One region of the Gracilibacillus thailandensis genome, then DNA from elsewhere that is predicted to be linked to it. Evidence: riboswitches for the same ligand, from Rfam matches in the RefSeq annotation. Region 1 holds a riboswitch; the other holds the start of a gene.

Region 1 (8,155 bases):
GTTACAGAAAAAAAGAACCTTCATTGCCATTCATGCAACAAAGGTTCCTTGTGATTGCTTACCTAATTCAATTGAATTCAACCGATAACAAGAGATAATTCTTTAACCCCAGATTTCTTTTGTAATTTGTACAATGTGTTGGAGTTTGTTCCATTGGTCTTGTTCGGTTAGTTTGTTTCCATGGTGAGTAGATGCAAAGCCACATTGTGGACTTAAACATAATTGCTCAAGTGGTACGTATTTTGCGGCTTCTTCCACTCGTGCTTTAATTTGTTCTTTGTCTTCCAACTCTCCATTCTTTGATGTAATTAATCCTAGCACAACACGTGCGCCATTATTTGGGATATGTTCTAACGGTTTGAATCCACCTGAGCGTTCATCATCATATTCAAGGAAGAAACCGTCTACTTTTTCCTTAGCGAATAGGGTTGGAGCGATTAAATCATAGCTTCCTTCAAAAGCCCAATTGGAGCGATAGTTTCCTCGGCATAAATGGGTAGTGACAACAAGATCACTTGGTTTATCTTCTAAAACGCCATTGACTACTCTTAATGCCAGATCAATTAAAAATTCCCGTGAAAACTCACCATCATTAAATGGAATATCAGGTGAAGACAATCCTGCTATATAAACGTCATCAAACTGTAAATAACGCACACCAGCATTATAAAATGCTTTAATTGCATCACGGTATGCTTGAATAACATCTCTGGCATATTCCTCAATATCCGGGTAAATGCTAACATCACGAATTCCTTCGTTGAAAAGCTGATTAGGACTTGGAATGGTTTGTTTTGCCACCGCTCGACCATCTACTAATGCATTAAACTCTTTAAAATCTTGGATAAATGGATGATCAGGATTAAATGAGATTTTACCTGTATTTCGAATATTATAGCGTTCTGTTTCTTCATTCCCATGAAATATATAACCTACTTCAGGTACATATCCTTCAATGCCATTTAAATGCTCTAAAAAGTCTGTGTGCCAGAAACGACGGCGGAATTCTCCGTCTGAAACAAGACTCAATCCCACTTCAATCTGTTTATCAATGATATGAGCTATTTCTTTGTTTTCCACATTACGTAACTGTGCACTTGTAATATTACCTTCCTCAAAATCCTTTCTCGCTTTCAGTAAATTCTCCGGGCGTAATAAGCTCCCCACATGATCTGCTCGAAATGGTGCTGTTACTGTTTTTGTTGTCATACTACCTCTCCTTATAATGAAAATGAATTTGGTCAGCATATCTTACCCAGTAAAAAAAGACCTTCTAAGAAGAAGGCCTTTATCATGAACGAAAGTCAATCTTCTTATCTATTGGAATTAGCACCGTGTCAAAAATGACTGGTTGCTGAGACATCATAAGGCCAAATCCCTCCGTCTCTCTGGATAAGAATATATGCAATTTTTACCATACATACATCATACAATATGCTGTTGGAAAATACAACCCTATTTTTTTGAAAATGTATAACACAATTGTTAATCATAGTTATAAATTTATAGCTAACATTCAAGAAACAAAGAAAAAGAGATGCAACATATATTGCATCCCTTCTAAATTATTTAATTTAATTGTGTTCTATTTCTGACATATAATATCGTTCCAATGATTAGCAATATGATACTCAATGCCATAATTTGGAATATATTTGTTGCTGTATTTGGGAGATTAATGTTATCATTACTTGCTATTGGTGATTGTTTATCACTATTCTTGACCTCTTGTTTACTTCTTTGGTCTTCTGCTTCTTGTACGTTATTCCTCTCAGAATTTTGATTATTATTGTTGTCGTTTTTATCAAAACCAGAAGTAGAATCCGAATCAGTATTAGAGTCTGGATGCTTCTCAGGTTTATTTTTATCCTTGTCCTTTTTTTTGTCTTTGTCCTTATTCTTGTCTTTGTCCTTATCCTTGTCTTTATCTTTGCCATTACCTGATGTATCATCTTCCCCTTTGACAAAAGACCAGATAGGTGAGCGAGTCTCACCTGTATAGTTATCAGTCACTGTAGCATACCAGAAATACCGTTCTCCTTTAGTAAGGCCCTCCCATGTAACTTTTGCAGTATCTCCGCTCACGACATTATCTACCTTGCCTATTTCATTATCAGTATAAACATTCACTACAAAACTATCCGTCGCAACTCGCTTTTCTTTAGCTGTTAAATCTAAATCAATAGTGAATTCATCTTTATTTGGGTATTCATCCGTATCATAATAATTATAATCATCCATATATGGTGAATAGGTGTTCACATATATTTGATTATTATCTGTATCAAAATGTAACAAACGCATATACCCTTGTCCACCTTCAGGTCCTGCTTGATAGTCTGCTAACATTTGATATACTTTACGATCAGGGTTACCATCCCCATCGTCATCGATTTCATCCACTAATGTCTGTGCTTCATGATAATGACCAGATAAAACAGCTACAACATTTTCATTTGGAAGCACTACTTCTTGATATAGTTTTTCGCCTAATGGATGACGTGTTCCTGTTGCCTGTAAATACTCGTGGAAGGTTAAGATCGCTGTACGGTCTGGATGTTGACTCAATACTTCATTCATCCATGCGATACCTTCATCATCAATACCCCAACCTAAATAAAGCATAATATAGTCGTTGCCATCAACAGATATTAAGTCATAGTGACCACGGTTATTTTGATATGAACCACCATAATAAGGCTTATCTTGAAAACGATCTTCTCCGAAATATTTATAATATTCGGTATAGTCTTCAGTCTTTTGGAGTACGTCGTGGTTTCCTGCAAGAACTCCATATGGTATGGCTGCATCATCTAATGTTCTCATATATTCATCCGCGTATTCCCATTGGTATGGTTGATCTGCTTCATCTACTAAATCTCCACTATGAAAAACATACTCAATCTTCATTTCTTCTTGCTGCTCTTTAATCCATTCCGTTTGGCGCTCAAAAATGTGGGGATAGCTCTCAGAATAATATTGTGTATCTGACATCCAAACAAACGTATAGTCATAGTCATCCCGATCAGCAGGTATTTCATCTTGAATCATTACTTGAATTTGATGTTCATTACTATATGAAGCAACTTCGACATCGCCTTTCAGTGTAAAATCCTCTTCACCGGCAATTTGATAATCGACAATGTCCCACTTAGAAGACTCCACATTCCATGCATACATCGTTACTTTTCTACCTTCTAGAGAATTACCGTTCCATTCTAATTCAACCAAATCATTCTCATCGACTGTATCATCAAGTGTTACGTCAAAACGGTGATATGGAAATTCTGTTGTTGCATCATGTACCAAATACTCACCATCTTTTTCAGCTACTAGTGAAATGTCCTGTTCTTCCAGCAATGTTGAGCTATCTATTTCATTTGTGTTTGGTGGTTCCACAGCTGAAGCACCTTGATAAGATACCACGGCCTCTGTATCAGAGGGTTTATACTGGAACCCTTGATAGAAACCAACATCCATCTTGTCTCCCATCGGATCATTAACACGGACCTTTAAAGTTGGATCACCGTCTTGAACATTTGATAGATTTTCCGGTACCTCTGGATTCTCTTCAACTGTATAAAAAGTAATTTCTTCTGTCCCTTTGTTACCAATTTGATCTGTAGCCGTAATGCTTAACGTATGCTCTCCATTCGCAAGCTCACCTGACGAAGTTTCAAAAGGCAAATCTATCTCCTCTCCATCAAGTTTTGCTTGGTAAGTATCCACGCCAGCTACGTCATCATCAATCTCTGCATCAATTATAAAGGTACCTTTGTATGTTTCTTCATTAGCAACTGTAGCTTCAATATTTGGAGCTGTGTTATCTACAAGTACTTGTTCTTGAATGGTCTCTTTTGAATCGGTTACTTTTACTGTGTGTTCACCATCTGTTACTTCTGTTGTATCCCATTCATAGGCAATAGATTGTGCATGATCTTCCGAAATAGTAAATGTAAAGTCCTCCGCAATCCGGTGTGTGCCATCATCCCCCATGTCTAATACATTCTCAGGATCTGAATGATTAGGATCTGTTAGAATCGTACCATCAGCCAATACGAGACGTACATTGCGTAAATTATAGTCATCACGATTCTCACCCGGGTCACCTTCCCATGGTGTAGCTTTGTTTCCGGCACGTATCGTAATCGTGTTTTCCCCGATTTCCAAATAGTTAGGATCTATCGGAACTGTGATCGTCTCCCATTGCGCTATCCAATCATCAAATATATGAATGATCTCATCACCAATTGTTACACCATTTTGGAAATAGGTATTAATTCCGCTTACTTCAAAAGCGAAGTATGCTTCATGTTCTATTGCTTGATAACTTGTGGGCACTTGATTTCCATCAATAACCATATTCATATCTGCAGGTTGATCGATATTGGATGTACCTTTTAGCACAAATGTTTCCTTTAATACTTGACCTTCTTCGACATTTAAGCGTAAAGGACTATGATCCAAATTACTTTCAATCGTTACTGTCTCTGGATTAGTAGTTGTTGTATTTTCACCGTCTGAAGCTTCAAAATAATATTCGACCTCTGTATTGCCAATCATTTCAGGAGCATAAATGCGATACGTAAATACTCCTTCCTCTTCTCCCTCTTCAATCAATGCTTTCTTATAATCTTCATTAGCATTTGTACGGTAGTAGATCGCAACTGTTTTTAATTCTTCTTGATCACTTGCTTCTGCTGTAACATCTAAGTCATCTGTCTGGTTAATAGTCTCAACGCCTGTGATATCTTCAACAACAGGTGGCGTTTGATCTTGTTCTACTTGAACAGGATCTATTGGTACCTGATAATCTTCCACAACACCAGGTGTAGCATCAATCGTTCCCGCACTTACTTTCTCCATGATATTCGAATCATCTGCTGGATATTTATAGACAATACCTTTATTCGGGGCAGTATCATCTGTTGTATCCAAATCATTATAATAAGCAATCGAATATTCGTGGCCAATATTGGAAGCAATAATTAATCCACGCATACTGCCATTTGCCATTCCAGCAGATTCTATTCTTACGATATTTTCATTTTCGATCAAATCAGATCCATAATTAGCATTAAAGTCTGCTACAGTTTGATCATTATTCTGTCCATTAATAATCCAAAACACCAATGTTTCACCTGCAGGAATCACGACGTCATCTGGAATAGATGGCCAAATCACATCACTTGCTGGATCATTGCCGTAGCGGTACTGCATTTTGTAGTGTTCAAAAGGGATATCTTGATTGGTATTATTATAAATTTCAATAAATTCATAACCATCAGCAGTACCTACATTTGTAGAATCAGGCACAATTTCCGTTACTAATAAAGGAGGCAAGCTTTGCGTATCTACTTCATCTTGTGAAACGGAAATGGTGAATTCTTCTGTTCTTTCTGTATTAATACCATCTGTTGCTTCGATATAATAAGTCAAGTCAGATTCCACATAAATTCCTGGAATTTCAACCTTATATTTATCTGGTTCCTGTGAATCTGATACCATAGATAAACTACGATATTCAGAGTCTTCATTTTTTACAAAAAGGGTTACATCGGGGATTGCTAGATTGTCAGTCACTTCAGCTTCAATTGTGACAGATGAAAAAGCTTCTGCACCAGTTACTGCTTCATGTGTTATGACTGGAGCAGTAGTATCTTCTTCTGGTTCTTCGATTTTTACAACTTCAGACGGAACTTGCTCGTAGGAAATCGTTCCTGGAGTAGGATCTGCCAACGTTTCTAGTTTAGTCATTTGTGTTCCTTCATATGGGTATTTGTATTGAATGACACCACCATTATTATCATTATCTGCTCCATCATAATCTGCATAAATAACTTCTTCTTGTGATGCATCTCTTAAGATTAAAGCTCGGTTTCCTCCATTTGCAAACCCAGGAAATGTCGTATCGGTTACTTCTACCACTTGCTCACTTGTTAGATTAGTCGAGAAATGGTTATTAAAATCTTCTAATGAATAATTCCCATTGTTATACCAGAAAACGAGAGTTTCCTGTGATTCAATATCTACCGGAGGAACTTTGAACTGTACTTCACGTCCAGAATCTGTGTAATAATAAATATGCGCATATTGATGAAAGGATAAAGTCTGGTTGGTATTATTATAAAGTTCAAAATATTCGAAGTAATCTGTGCCCCCACCTTCTGTGTTTGGTGAAATTTCAGTAATAAGTAAATGGGGATACTGTTGAAAATCCTCTTCAGACTTGTCGATAGATGTTACATCAATTGTGAATGTTTCACTATCTGTCTCAGGTAAGCGTATACGTTGTTGCGAATTTACTGCTGTAATATAATATTCAAGTTCACCAGCTTTAACATTTTCACTACTGATGGTTGCTTCATATACATTATTCTCCACTGAGGTCATGTCCATTTGTTCAAATGAACCTTCTTCTGAACGATAGTGTAATGTTCCCTTTACTTTATGTTCTGCACTCGTGAGTTCTGCAGTTATAGTGATCGATTTACCTTCTGGTCCTTCTGCGATTGGTGTATGATCAATTTCAGGTTTATCGAGTTCATCAAGCATTACTTTTTCTTCAGGAAGTTGTTCTTCTTCCACCGTTCCAGGAGTTGGGTCAGTCACTGTTTGATATCGTTCCATTTCTATTGATTCCGCTGGATATTGGTAAGTTACAACTTTCCCGGATGCGATATCTTCCGCAAGGTAGCTGTTCGTTACGATATCTTCATTGTCATCTTTGATAACCACACCACGGTTTCCACTGTTATAAAAGTTCGTTCCCTGATAGGAAACAATTTGATCTTCCGTTAATTCGGTTGAATAGTGTGCATTAAAATCAGCTTCAGTTAATTGTTCTGGGTTATGCCAGAACACAAGTGTTTCCCCTGCTGGGATCGATACTTTTGGGAAATCGAATTTTTTGTCATTAGCACTACCATCCGTATAACGCAGTGCGACGGTATAATAATCTAATAAAATAGCTTGATTACTATTATTGTATACCTCAAAGTATTCAAAGTTATCTGCACCATCATTATTCGGCATAATTTCGGTTAGTAAAAGTGGTGGGAGTGTTTGATAATCAATTGTGGATTGCGCTTCCAACTTCTTGTCTGAACTCTCCTCAGTAGCAGCCTCTTCCTCGGTAGACTCAGACTCTTCACCAGAATTGGTTACTTCTTCTTGAGAATTCTCTTCCGAAGCTACTTCTTCATCAATGGACTCTTTTTTCTTATTATCTTGTTGGCTTTCTGTCTCTGTTTCTTCATTATTTATTTGTTCTTCTTGTGTTAAGGATGAATCTCCTCCAACTGTCTCACTTTCTAAACTTTCTCCAGTTGAGTTTGTTTCTTCGTTTTGCTCCGGTGCAGTCTCTTCTTGTTCAATCTCTTCTTCTGTATTGGCATATGCAACAGGGCCGTATGCAAAGACATTTGTAAAAATTAACAAAAAGATAACAAGAAGTGACAATCTACTTGTCCATTTCTGTCCCATTATTCGTCATCCCCTTCTAATATTAGATACTCTTTCAATATACAAGTTAAGTGTTAATTCAAAGTAAATTACTAGTAAACTAATGTAAAAAATCGTAATATTTTGGAGGGATTACTAGTCATTAGTAACCTGAATGTAAGATAGGCGATATATCATAGCGAATTTAATCAGGGTGATAAATTATAGGATCTTTATTGTAAAAAGAAAACACTTGGATAAATTTAAAATTTAATCCAAGTGTCTTTATAAGTTCTGCTATTTACTTGTCTCACAACAGCACTCCTTTTTGCTTAAAGCCGAGTCATCACATCATTAGAAGTAAGATTATAAATAAGTCCTATCATCTTTTTGTAATTTCTTAATTTGATTTAACATAGCTTGATGACGTTTTTCTTCTCTAGTCTTGCCTTTCCATTGTGTAACTTTAGGAAATTTTTTTCGTTTGATGAGATCGGTGCTTTCCTTTTTGATTTTAGTCATGTCTTCCATCTCTCCTCATCAATCTTCTTCCTTTTTAACAAAAAAAAAATACAACCCATCTCCCTTATCACATTACTTAGAAAAAAGGGTCGCTTCTCCATTATAACTTTTTTAATGCTTTTCTCCTTAACTTCTCCAAATCTTTCGTATATCGGGTTTTAGATGCATCCGCTATTTGTGTAATTGGTGA
Region 2 (8,155 bases), on a different contig from region 1:
ATAATGTCATATTGTGTAAGCGTTGTCATTATTTTTGTCATAGTTGCTAAGGTCAATTGTTATTGCTTGGACACATAGAAAAAGAGCGTCGCAACGACTAGAGCAGCACCGCCAATCACTAATAATCTTCCATAATGATCTCTTGTTTTAAAAGCATTCTTTGCGATTCTTAAAATATAAATCAACAATATTAGACATAGACTAATTCCAACTATCCAGCCAAAAGAGTAGAAATTGCAAAGTCAGACTGACGAAGGATTTATTTTTCAATTTTTCTATAGTAAACAAATAATTGCAAATAAAAATCCCCAAGCACCTGTATCGAAACGAGCACTTGGGGATTCTATTATTAAAGATACTTATTACTGTCCGAGTAATTCTTTCGAAAGTTTCACTACATACGCTAATTTATTCCATTGTTCTTCTTCTGTTAAAATATTTCCGTGATGCGTAGAAGCAAATCCACATTGTGGGCTTAAGCAAATTTTGTCTTTCGATACAAATTGACTCGCTTCTTCTACACGTGCTTTAATTAATTCTTTGTCCTCGAGTTCGCCGAATTTTGATGTAAATAATCCTAATACAACACGTGGTCCGTCTTCCTTTGCAATATGACGTAATGGTTGGAAGTCACCTGAACGATCATCATCATATTCTAAGAAGAAACCATCTACTTTTTCTTTAGCAAACAGTGTCGGTGCGATATGTGCATAGCTTCCTTCAAATGCCCATGTCGAACGATAGTTACCTCTGCAAAGGTGTGTTGTAATAATTAAGTCTTCTGGTTTATCCTCTAATACACTATTGACAACATGTAACGATAAATCAATTAGTTCTTGTCTCGATAAGTTCTCAAAAGCAAATAATTGCTCTGCGTTTAATCCAGCAATATATACATCATCAAATTGCAGATAACGACAGCCTGCATCATAGAATGCTTTCACTACATCACGGTATGTATCGATCACATCTTGTGTATAATCTTCTAATTTCGGGTATATGTCTGGATTACGAATACCTGCATGGAACAGTTGGTTAGGACTTGGTATCGTTTGTTTCGCTACTGCACGGTCTCCAACAATTTCTTTAAATTCAATGAAATCTTTAATGAATGGATGATCTGCATTAAAGGAAACTTTCCCAATGTTTCGTACATCATATGGTTCTGTCTCCAGACCGTGGAACTGAAGTCCTTTTTCTGGAACATATCCTTCAAATCCATTCAAGTGTTCGATAAAATCAAGATGCCACCATCCACGACGAAATTCACCATCTGTTACTAGTTCTAGCCCCACTTCAATCTGCTTATCTACAATTCTCTTAATCTCATTTGTTTGTACTGCACGTAACTCATCATAGGATATCTTACCTGCTTGGAAATTCTCATTTGCTTTTTTTAAGCTTTCTGGTCGTAATAAACTCCCCACATGGTCTGCTTTAAAGGGTGCTTTAATAAATGTTTTTGTCATAATTAATCAATCCTCTCTATTTTTTTCTTAAGGTATTATTGCAAAAGAGCGCACTGGAAACCCAGTTGCCTTTTCTGGTTTTGCTACTATATTAAATATGATACTGCCTTTTGGGGGCAGTTTATCTAAATTTGTTAATAATTCTACTTGGTATGTATCTTGCTCCAGTACATAATATTCGCCAATTAGCGATCCGTTTGCTCTTGCATCCTTCGCAGAATCTGTATCAAACGTTTCGTGACCAATGGCTTTCACTTGTCTCTCTTGGAAGAGATATTTCAATGCATCTAATCGCCAGCCAGGTGCATGTGGATTCCCCTCGTTATCCTTATTCTCGAATTTCTCAACATCTGGCCAACGTTTGCTCCAATCTGTTCTTAATGCTACAAATGTTCCTTCTTCTATTTGTCCATACTCTTCTTCAAACAATTTAATATCATCGACTGTTACGGTATAGTCATGATTTTCTGCTGCTTCTTTAGATTTATCAATCACAACAAGAGGTAACACTAACTCTTTTAAATCTAATTCTTCTAGCCAACGCTGATTCGGTACAAAATGAATAGGTGCATCTATATGTGTTCCATATTGCCCTGGAAAGGAAAATTGTTGAACAAAAAAACCATCTTTATGCGTAAATAATGGGTCAATCTCAGCATTTGGTAATGCGGAAAAATGTGGGGAACTAGGCCCAAATGTGTGTGTTAAGTCAATCCATTTCTTACTTTTTAGTTTTTGCAAAGCGTCTATCAATTCTAGTTGGTTGCCTTCTATCGTCATTCTTCCTCCTCCTTCACATGCTAAAACGCTTAGGACGCTTACCATGAATTCTATTTGTATATTTTATCTTTTTGAAAAACCAAAAACCCCTTTTCTAAATAAGAAAAGGGGCAAAATGTCAACTACAATCTGTCTCCCTTCTTATCTTCAAGCGTATCACTTCTGGAATTGGCACGGTACTTACAGATAGTCCGTTGCCGAGGTTTCAAAGGGCCAGTCCCTCCACCTCTCTTGATAAGAAATTTATGGTATTTAATTTAAATATTACAATACGCCAAAATATGGTACAATGTCAAGTCTCATTTCTTCTGGTGCCTGTCACTACATGAATTTTGTCGATTTTGACCTTTTTCGGGTAGTGACAAACAGCATTGCAAGAAAATGTGATCTACTCTGAATCAACAAATTTCCCTTTAAACAGACTTTTCTTTGAAACAGTCAGATCCAACTGGCGACTAAATTTCTGCAGTTGTCGCTCCTCACTCTCGGTGACAATCGCTATAACGGTTCCTGAGTTAGATCCCAACCGTCCAGTTCTTCCGGAGCGATGAACAAATTGTGTTGTCTCTTTAGGCAAGTCCATATGAATAACATGGGTTATATCAGGGATATCTAAACCTCTTGCAGCAACATCTGAAGCTAGTAGTAGTTCAGATTTTCCTTCGCGAAATTCTTTAATTGCTTTAGCTCGTTCTTGCTTTTTGGAGTCACTATGTAAAACTCCTGCATGGATGCCCATATAATCTAGTTTTTCTGCCAGTACCGAAAGCGTTGTAATATCTTTGACGAATACCAGTGCTTTCATGTCATGATTACGTAGGAGCCTTCTTAGAGATTCAATCTTATCTCTCGCTTCACAAACAAGATACATATACTCCACATTTGGTCGATCATCCTCTTCTTTACCTACTCGAATTACTTCAGGACTGTTCATTAGTTCTTCTGCCTTTGATTGTACTGTCTCAGGTAGCGTTGCCGAAAAGACAAGCATTTGTCGATCACTTAAGGTACTTTTCACAATTTTTTCGATAGTAGCTATATGTTCGGGGATTAACAGTTGATCTGCTTCATCCAATACAATCGTTTTTACTTGATGCATCTTTAATTTTTTCTGGTTAATTAGTTCGTTGATTCTTCCTGGTGTTCCAATTACGATTTGCGGTTTCTTTTTCAATTTTTCAAATTGTCGCTTTACGTTTGCTCCTCCAATCAGTGTTGCACTTCCAATTCCACTATCCCTTGACCACTTCTGAACTTCTTGTTTTATTTGCATCACTAGTTCATGGGATGAGGCTAAGATGACAACTTGCGTATTTCTTTGAGTTGGGTCGATTTGTTGCATAAGTGGTAAAAGGTAAGCTAGCGTTTTACCGCTGCCTGTTGGTGACTCAGCAATGATATCTTTTCCGTCGATTATAAAACGGGCCGTATGCAGTTGAATGGCTGTTAGCTTTTCGAACCCGGATTTATCCCAAGCGGTTTGAAGAAACGGTTTCAGGTCAGGTAATACTTCATTTAATGATTGTGTTTTATTCATTATTAATGCTCCTTTTATTGCTTCAATTCGTATGTCTTTATTCAGAGTAATCTTGATTACTATATACGTCAACTTGTACCATTATTTTGTGATAAATTAAATCGATTATGTGCCTCCATAAGCTGGGGAGTGATCACACATAAAAATTTCGCCTTCGTTACAAACTACATGTATGTTTAGGAGGTATAGAATATGGATAATCAAGAATTTGAGAAGATATACCAAGATTATAAACAACAGGGTGAGGAACAAGCTCAGCAGGAAGTCTCAGCATCTGGAGAGGATGGAAAAGAACAAATTGTTGCTGTTCGAAAAAATGATGATGGCGATATTATTGCATTTAAAACGAATAGCGGCAGAGAGTTAGACTACGTGACCGCAATTGATGAAGCAAAAGCAGGAAAATTGGAGCACGTCGATGTTTTTCATAAATATGGTAGAGACATTATCCGTAGTGAACCTGATGGTATTAAAGCAAATAATCTAGATCAATTAGATACTTTTTAATGGACTGTTGAAATAGACTTCTCTAATTTTTGGAAGTCCAAATGGAGACTAACTTATGAAAAGGAATACCAAATTACATCGTGTGATTGGTATTCTTTTTTCGTGGGTATGGGAAGCAATAATCATCAAAAATAAAGGTATTCTTTAAACTAGGATTTGCTTTTAAAACCTTTTAACTTGCTGATCATCAGATGATATAATAAACATAAATGATTTGGATTGTCATTACCAACTAAAGGACGTATATTTATGTATGCTGATTATTTGTCATGGCTTGAGGATGAACGAATCGAGATTATTGCTGGTGTATATTACTTACAAGCAGCACCTGCTAGATTGCATCAAGAGGTATTATCTTCAATTACATCGCCATTTAAGTTTGGTATTTGCACAGTAAATCTATCATACTTTAATGGGGCTGTTGTCAGTTATGGGCTAGTGCCCCTTTTATTAAGTGTTTCATAATAGGAAAGGAGCGACTAAAATGAGTCCAAAGGTAAAATTAAGTGCGATTATAGATGGAATGGAGATGCAATCAGAAGAATTTAATTCATTTTTAAATAAAGAAACAAGTGAAGTTGTATTCGTTTCAAGGAGTGCATTAAGAACGGCAGAAGATGGAGATGATTTTGATCATCTTGCTGATTGGGAACAACAAGAGGTTAATACTGCCATCGATATGTTGGAATATGAAGATAAATATGCTTCACTTCCATCACAATCTGAAATAGATGAGTATGACATGATGGAACAATTTTGTTTTAGTCAGGAAGATGAATCGATACAATCAGCTTTGCTAAATGCTATCCGTGGAAGAGGAGCATTTAGCAGATTCAAGGATCAGATTATCACACTTGGTGTCAGTGATGAATGGTTTACATTCCAAAATGTTTGTTACAAACAAATAGCCATTGATTTTTGTGAAAAAGAGCAGATCGACTATGTGGAATAGGAGGTATATCATTGAATGTGAACAATTTTGAACAATATATAAATGAGATCATAGTATCTCGAGGCGAAGATTACTATGAATGGGAACTTGTAAATAACATAAATGAGATTCAGCCAGGACATTTTCATGCAATTGTCAATGGTTCAGAGGATTATCATGTACAGGTAACTCTCGATGAACCGGGAAATATTCTTTATTCAAGTTGTGATTGTCCCTATGATTTTGGTGATATATGCAAACATGAAACAGCTGTGTTTTTTGCTTTACGAAATAGAAATTCTGACGTTGATCGGGAAGAACCAACATTACATGAGCTTTTACAAACCTTGACAAAAAAAGAATTAATGCAACTATTAGTGGAATACGCTACCGATAACCCTGTAATGGAACAAGAGCTGCGTCTTAAATATGGACCTAAAAAGAATGGCATAGCAGGAGCAAAGGAATTAATTCAGCAATATATTGAAATGGCAGAGGAAGGTGGATTTGTTAATTGGCGCAATGCCAGTCTTGCTGTAAAAGGTGCAGAGCTAGTAATAGAAAAAATGGAAGAAAGCATTGCTAATCAGGAAACCAAAATAGCAGTGCTTCTCGGTGAATTAATCTTGACCGAAATGATTGATCTGCTACAATATTGCGATGATTCTGGTGGAGAAGTCGGTATGGTTGTTGACGAGGCACTTGATAAAATCGATACTGCGATATTAGAAGGAGTCGATCATCTAAACGATCTAGAAAAAATAGATATTGTACAACAACTGATAGATGCTTCAAGAAAGAATAGTTATAAAGGATGGAGTGAATGGCGATTTGCTTTACTCGAGTTTTGCGTTTCATTCTGTGATAGTATCGAATGCCGAAAAATGTTAGAAGAAGAGCTTGAACAAATCTTAGCTGAATCAAATAGTGACCGGTGGAGTGCTTCTTATGATCGTAAACAAATAAAACTGATTCAGTTGGAATTAATTGAACAATTCGAGACAGCAGAAAAACGAAATATGTTTTTGGAAAAAAACATAGATTCTTCTGAATTCAGAGAACGTGTGATCCAAGATAATTTTAATCAGGCAAGCTATGACAAAGTAATAGAACTATGCTTGGATGGCGAGAAAAAAGATAAGCAATCTCTAGGTCTGGTACATAAGTGGCAGCACTACCGTTTTCAGGCATATAAAGCATTACAAGATGAAACGAAGCAAAAATCACTAGGCATGTCCCTATTGCTAGAGGGCAATTATGACTATTTTCTAATATTAAAGCAGTTATACAATCAGGAAGAATGGTCGCAAGTTTTAGAGTATATCACCGACAATTTGTCACAAACCAGATTGAGAGGTACTATCTATGTTCGTATCTTAATAGAAGAAGGGCTAACAGATAAATTACTAACATATTGTGAGAATTCCCCAATCGAAATTGAACATCTGTATCCTCATCTAATAGAGCAGTATCCACAACGTGTAACCGAGATATTTAAACAGCATATTCATTCAATGGCTGAAAGGTCCTCGAATAGAAGCGCTTACCGCAATGTGTGTAAGGTAATAAAAACGTTTAGAAAAGTATGTGGTCCAGAAAGAGCTAATGTTATTATCAAAGAATTAGAAGATAGATACCCTAAAAAACCAGCATTTTTGGATGAATTGTCAAAAGTTTGAGGTAAATTTCACCCTAGACCGTATAAAAACTATGAATGAACAGTGGAGAGGTAAAGTTGGAAATATTTTTCCTCACATTATATTCGATTCTAGTATTCGGAGCAGGTGTCTTACATTTTCTTGGTGAGCATAATTTCTGAAAAAAATAAATTCTGATTATGCCTTTCTTTAACTCGTAGTTATCGCTGCGGGTTATTCAATTTATTCATGTATTTGACTGATTATGAAAAATCTTGCTTATGTATTTTTTAGCTGGGTTGAATAGTATCAGTGAAAAGCATTGGGATATAAAAGAAGTTAAGCACATGAAAAAGAAAAAAATATTTCAAAACAATCTTGTAATGATATTTTTCATCTTGCTGATCGGTTATTTTATTGCAAATTATTCAATCTACCGTCCTTTAAATCTCTCCTTATAATCAAAGTAACTTCTCCTTGATCATTTGTGGAATAACACTGAAGAACAAAAATTCGAATAATGAACAATATACATAAAAGACTTTATAACATACTGTTACATTTATTGGCGCACGAAATACTTACGTTTAAAGATTTACGATTATTCTAGCTGAATGACTATTGAGCAGAGATGGCAAATTATCTTCTCCATATTAAACTTAGAATGTATTTAAAAAAGTGTTCCAACTGACAGTTATATTACCTATATAACCGATAAGATTAAGCTAGTGAGCAAGAAAGGATCCGCTTCACTTTTTATGATGAAGTAGTAAAAAAATGAAGGAGAGCGATATCGATGAAAAAATATTTATTTGTTTTAATCGCGGTTTCTATGTTGCTAATAGCTTGTGAGGAAACTGGGACAACAACATCAGAGTCAGCCAATGGAAATGAGGAAAGTGACGTAAAAACAGAGGAAGATAAGTCAACTAAAGAAGAAAACACAAAAGGTGTAGTAGCTGAAGAAGATTTCGACAAAATGTATTCCGATCCAAGCTCATATCAAGATTATGAAGTAGAATATACAGCACAAGTTTTTACCAAGCCCGAAAGAGATGCAGACGGTACTTATTTACAGGCTTATGCAGATCCAATTAATTACGAGCAAAATACGATTATATTTATAGCTGATCCAGATCTAGCTGTAGAATCTGAAGATTATATTACAGTAAAAGGAATTGTTCGCGATCAATTTGACGGTGAAAATCTGGTAGGTGGTTCTATTGCAGCACCCATGATCGAAGCAAATTCAGTTGAAGTGGTTGATTATATCACAGCCGTTTCTCCAACCATA

The links. A riboswitch is a leader RNA that binds a small molecule or an ion and turns the genes downstream of it on or off. The one in region 1 is predicted to bind S-adenosylmethionine.
Region 2: linked by a shared signal. The riboswitch ahead of GH715_RS10670 (cyclase family protein) and the one ahead of GH715_RS08855 (5-methyltetrahydropteroyltriglutamate--homocysteine S-methyltransferase) in region 1 are both predicted to bind S-adenosylmethionine.

The regions. Positions count from the first base shown of each region.
Region 1 is NZ_WJID01000023.1:43,841-51,995, reverse strand. Features, by position in the region: gene GH715_RS08855 (5-methyltetrahydropteroyltriglutamate--homocysteine S-methyltransferase) at 103-1,209, opposite strand; SAM riboswitch class I at 1,311-1,399, opposite strand; gene GH715_RS08850 (lamin tail domain-containing protein) at 1,570-7,485, opposite strand; gene GH715_RS08845 (hypothetical protein) at 7,810-7,965, opposite strand; gene GH715_RS08840 (hypothetical protein) at 8,066-8,155, opposite strand, start outside.
Region 2 is NZ_WJID01000031.1:29,814-37,968, forward strand. Features, by position in the region: gene GH715_RS21780 (hypothetical protein) at 60-185, opposite strand; gene GH715_RS10665 (5-methyltetrahydropteroyltriglutamate--homocysteine S-methyltransferase) at 363-1,469, opposite strand; gene GH715_RS10670 (cyclase family protein) at 1,497-2,249, opposite strand; SAM riboswitch class I at 2,388-2,490, opposite strand; gene GH715_RS10675 (DEAD/DEAH box helicase) at 2,638-3,786, opposite strand; gene GH715_RS10680 (DUF3892 domain-containing protein) at 3,979-4,293, shown strand; gene GH715_RS10685 (hypothetical protein) at 4,543-4,758, shown strand; gene GH715_RS10690 (UPF0158 family protein) at 4,778-5,245, shown strand; gene GH715_RS10695 (SWIM zinc finger family protein) at 5,257-6,903, shown strand; gene GH715_RS10700 (DUF4352 domain-containing protein) at 7,658-8,155, shown strand, end outside.